2 regions of the Streptomyces sp. NBC_01451 genome follow, and region 2 is predicted to be linked to the other one. Evidence: riboswitches for the same ligand, from Rfam matches in the RefSeq annotation. Region 2 holds a riboswitch; the other holds the start of a gene.
What was found. Region 2 has a riboswitch for S-adenosylmethionine ahead of OG595_RS32040 (aminotransferase class V-fold PLP-dependent enzyme). Riboswitches for the same ligand answer to the same signal wherever they lie in the genome.
Positions count from the first base shown of each region.

Region 1 (2,196 bases), 3.0 Mb from region 2:
AGCGAGCGGCGGGCCGCGTACTCGCCGCCGAGCGGCTGGACGAAGCCGGCCAGCTGCGGCCAGTGCATGTTGAGGAGGGGCCGCGCCATGAGTTCCGTCACCCGGCCGCCCTGTCCGGCCGCCTGGCCGAGCGGACGGTCGTACATCGCCTTGACGAGGTCGACACCCGGGTCCGTGAGCAGCGGGCCCACGATCCCGGAGACGAAGTCCGACGAGAACTCCTTCAGGTCCGCGTCGATGAAGCAGACGATGTCCCCGCTGGTGACCAGGAGAGAGCGCCACAGCACCTCGCCCTTGCCCGGCACGGCAGGGATGCGCGGCAGGATGTCGTCGCGGTGGACGACGCGGGCGCCCGCCGCGGCGGCCACCTCGGAGGTGCGGTCGGTCGATCCCGAGTCGATGACGACGATCTCGTCGACGAGCGGGACCTTCAGCATCAGGTCGCGACGGATGACGGCCACGATCTCGCCGACCGTCTCCTCCTCGTTGAGCGCGGGCAGTACGACACTCACCGTGGCGTTCGAGGAACGTTTCGCGGCCACGATCTTCTTCAGGGGGCGGTCGCCAACGGACCAGGAGCGTGTGTTCAGCCAGCGCTCGACGTCTTCCAGCACGTGCGGCTCTCCCTTGCGTTCCATGGGGGAAGCGCGAGCGATCTTCTATCTCGCGGTTCGGACGGCTCCCACCACCATCCAAGCCTTCGGTTACAGTCTTGAACAACGCGGGTGACCATCGCATGTCCGAGGTCATCGGTGTTCACAACCTCACAACTTCATACCGCTCATCCAGAGGGGCAGAGGGATACGGCCCGATGAAGCCCCGGCAACCCTCCAGCCGATCCTGTCGCAGGTCATGCGGCGAGGTTCCCGGCTCGGGAAGGTGCCAAATCCGTCTCATGGCGAAACGCGTCGTGAGAAAGATGAGGAAAGGGCTTCGCCTCCATGGCTGCGCAAACTGCTCTGAGCACCGAGAGCACCACTTCCGGCTCCGTCACCACTGACTCCGTCACCTCCGTTGATCTCGGCCCCGCCGTGGCGCTGTCCTGCTCCGTCACCACTGACTCCGTCACCTCCGTTGATCTCGGCCCCGCCGTGGCGCTGTCCTGCCGCGAATGCGGCCACCGCGTCCCCCTCGGTCCGGTGTTCGCCTGCGAGGAGTGTTTCGGCCCCCTGGAGATCGCCTACGACTTCGCCGTCCACTCGGCGGCCGACACCGAGGAACTCCGCAAGCGCATCGAAGCGGGACCCGCGAACATCTGGCGCTACGCGCCCCTTCTGCCCGTCCCCGCGAACGTCGCCGAGAAGCCGAACATCAATCCCGGCTGGACCAAGCTCGTCCAGGCCGACAACCTCGCCCGCGAGCTGGGTGTCGACGCCGGCAAGCTCTTCGTCAAGGACGACTCCGGCAACCCGACGCACTCCTTCAAGGACCGGGTCGTCGCCCAGGCCATCGAGGCCGCCCGCGCCTTCGGCTTCACCACTCTCTCCTGCTCCTCCACGGGCAACCTGGCCGGTGCCGTCGGCGCCGCCGCCGCCCGGGCCGGTTTCCGCTCCTGCGTGTTCATCCCGCACGACCTGGAGCAGGGCAAGGTCGTCATGGCCGCGGTGTACGGCGGCGAGCTCGTCGGCATCGAGGGCAACTACGACGACGTGAACCGCTTCTGCTCCGAGCTGATCGGCGACCCGGCCGGCGAGGGCTGGGGCTTCGTCAACGTCAACCTGCGGCCCTACTACGCCGAGGGCTCCAAGACCCTGGCGTACGAGATCTGCGAGCAGCTCGGCTGGCAGCTGCCCGACCAGCTCGTCGTGCCCATCGCCTCCGGGTCGCAGCTCACGAAGATCGACAAGGGTCTCCAGGAGCTGATCAAGCTCGGGCTGGTCGCCGACAAGCCGTACAAGATCTTCGGCGCCCAGGCGGAGGGCTGCTCGCCGGTGTCCGTGGCCTACAAGGCCGGGCACGACGTCGTACGGCCGCAGAAGCCCAACACCATCGCCAAGTCCCTGGCGATCGGCAACCCGGCGGACGGGCCGTACGTGCTGGACATCGCGCGGCGGACCGGCGGGGCGGTGGAGGACGTGAACGACGAGCAGGTGGTCGACGCGATCCGGCTGCTCGCCCGCACGGAGGGGATCTTCGCGGAGACCGCCGGTGGTGTGACCGTGGGTGTCACGAAGAAGCTGATCGAGAACGGACTGC
Region 1 is NZ_CP109479.1:4,272,220-4,274,415, reverse strand. It holds gene OG595_RS18520 (glucosyl-3-phosphoglycerate synthase) at 1-614, opposite strand, end outside; SAM riboswitch class I at 779-926, shown strand; gene thrC (threonine synthase) at 942-2,196, shown strand, end outside.
Region 1: linked by a shared signal. The riboswitch ahead of thrC (threonine synthase) and the one ahead of OG595_RS32040 (aminotransferase class V-fold PLP-dependent enzyme) in region 2 are both predicted to bind S-adenosylmethionine.

Region 2 (2,196 bases):
GCGGCGAAGTTCCATCCGGCGATGCGTCATGTGGGCGCCGCACGCGGCCAGTTGGGCATCCGGACGGTCTTCAACATCCTGGGCCCGCTGACCAACCCGGCGAAGGTCAGGGCGCAGGCCGTCGGGGTCGCCGACCCCCGGATGGCCCCCATCGTCGCCGGTGTCTTCGCCGAGCGCGGCAACTCGTCCCTGGTGTTCCGGGGCGACGACGGCCTCGACGAGCTGACGATCACCGCCACGTCCCGGGTGTGGGTCGTCCGGGACGGCAAGGTGACGGAGGAGGCCTTCGACCCGCGTGACGTCGGCATCGAGCTGGTCCCGGTGGAGGCCCTGCGCGGCGGCGACGCCGCCTACAACGCGGCGGTCGCCCGGCGGCTGCTGGACGGCGAGACCGGGCCCGTACGGGATGCCGTGCTGCTCAACTCGGCGGCGGCGCTGGTGGCGCTGGACCCGGGGCCGGGCTCACTGGCGGAGCAGATCGGCGCCGGGATGGTGAAGGCGGCGGAATCCGTCGACTCCGGGGCGGCGAAGCGGACGCTGGAGCGGTGGGCGGCGGCCACCAACGCGTAGCGGTTCCCTGCCTCTTCCCTGATGGGCGTCCCGCGATCCGGACACGGGTTGCGGGGCGTCGATCACTTCGGTTACGTTCTGTGCAAGGTCATGAGTGACAGTCATGAGGCCCCGGCCGACTGTCCGGCAACCCTCCGTCCGTGGCGGGGTGCCCCGGGATGAAGACCAGGCCGTAGGCGGCAAGGCTTACGGCAAGCGCGGGCCCCTCTCGACACCAGGGGTCCTGGTCGTTCGAGGGAGTCTTCCGTGAGCAAGCGAATGCGATAGGGCTGCCGAGCCCCGCCTCCGCGCACCCTTTTCACTTCACCTCTCTTCTTCTCCTCCGCTGAGCCATGTCCGCTCGCGCAGTGATTCCTCTTGCTTCTCACGGGAGTTCGCCATGTCTGTCTCCACCGTTGCCGCCGACCGGACTGTTTGTACCCCTCTGTCCGTTCTGGGACGCGATGTCACCGTGCCGCTCGTCACCGGTGGCGAGGTCACCTACGCAGCGCTCGACTACGCCGCCAGCGCCCCCGCGCTCCAGCGGGTCTGGGACGACGTGGCCGCGTACGCGCCCTACTACGGCAGCGTGCACCGGGGTGCCGGCTACCTCTCCCAGCTGTCGACGGACCTCTTCGAGAACGCCCGCCGGACGGTCACCGAGTTCCTGGACTGCCGCGCCGACGACCAGCTGATCTTCACCCGGTCCACCACCGACTCCCTCAACCTGCTCGCCGCCGCGCTGCCCGAGGGCTGCCAGGTCTTCGTCTTCGAGACCGAGCACCACGCCTCGCTGCTGCCCTGGCGGGACGCCCAGGTCACCTACCTCAACGCGCCGCGCACCCCTCAGCAGGCCGTGGCCAGGCTTCAGGAGGCCCTCGCCGCCCAAGCCCCCCAGGGCCCGGCCCTCGTCTGCGTCACCGGCGCCTCGAACGTCACCGGTGAGCTGTGGCCCGTACGGGAGCTGGCCGCCGTCGCCCACGCGTACGGCGCCCGGATCGTCCTCGACGCCGCGCAGCTCGCCCCGCACCACCCTGTCTCCGTCCAGGACCTGGACGTCGACTGGGTCGCCTTCTCCGGCCACAAGCTGTACGCGCCCTTCGGCTCCGGAGTCCTGGCCGGCCGCGCCGACTGGCTGCGCGCCGCCGACCCGTACCTCGCCGGTGGCGGCGCCAGCCGCAAGGTCACGCGGCGCACGGACGGGGGAGTGGACGTGGAGTGGCACGACACCGCCGCCCGGCACGAGGCCGGCTCGCCGAACGTCATCGGCGCCTACTCGATCGCCGCCGCCTGCAAGGCCCTCACGGAGGCCGGCTTCGAATCGCTGGTGGCCCGGGAGCAGTACCTGATCGACACCGTGCGGGCGGGACTGGCCGAGGTGCCCGAGGTGAGGGTGCTCTCGCTGTTCGGCGACGACGCTCCGCGCGTCGGTGTCATCTCGTTCGTGGTCGAGGGGTGGAACAGCTCGCACTTCGCCGCGGCGCTCTCCGCCGAGTACGGGATCGGGGTGCGGGACGGGCTGTTCTGCGCGCACCCGCTGGTGCGGACGCTGCTGGGGAGTGACCCGCAGACGCAGGGGGAGTGCGGGGCCCCCGAGGCCGCTCCCGGTGAGAAGTCGCTCAACGCGATTCGGGTGAGCTTTGGTGC
Region 2 is NZ_CP109479.1:7,284,962-7,287,157, forward strand. It holds gene trpD (anthranilate phosphoribosyltransferase) at 1-570, shown strand, start outside; SAM riboswitch class IV at 657-774, shown strand; gene OG595_RS32040 (aminotransferase class V-fold PLP-dependent enzyme) at 950-2,196, shown strand, end outside.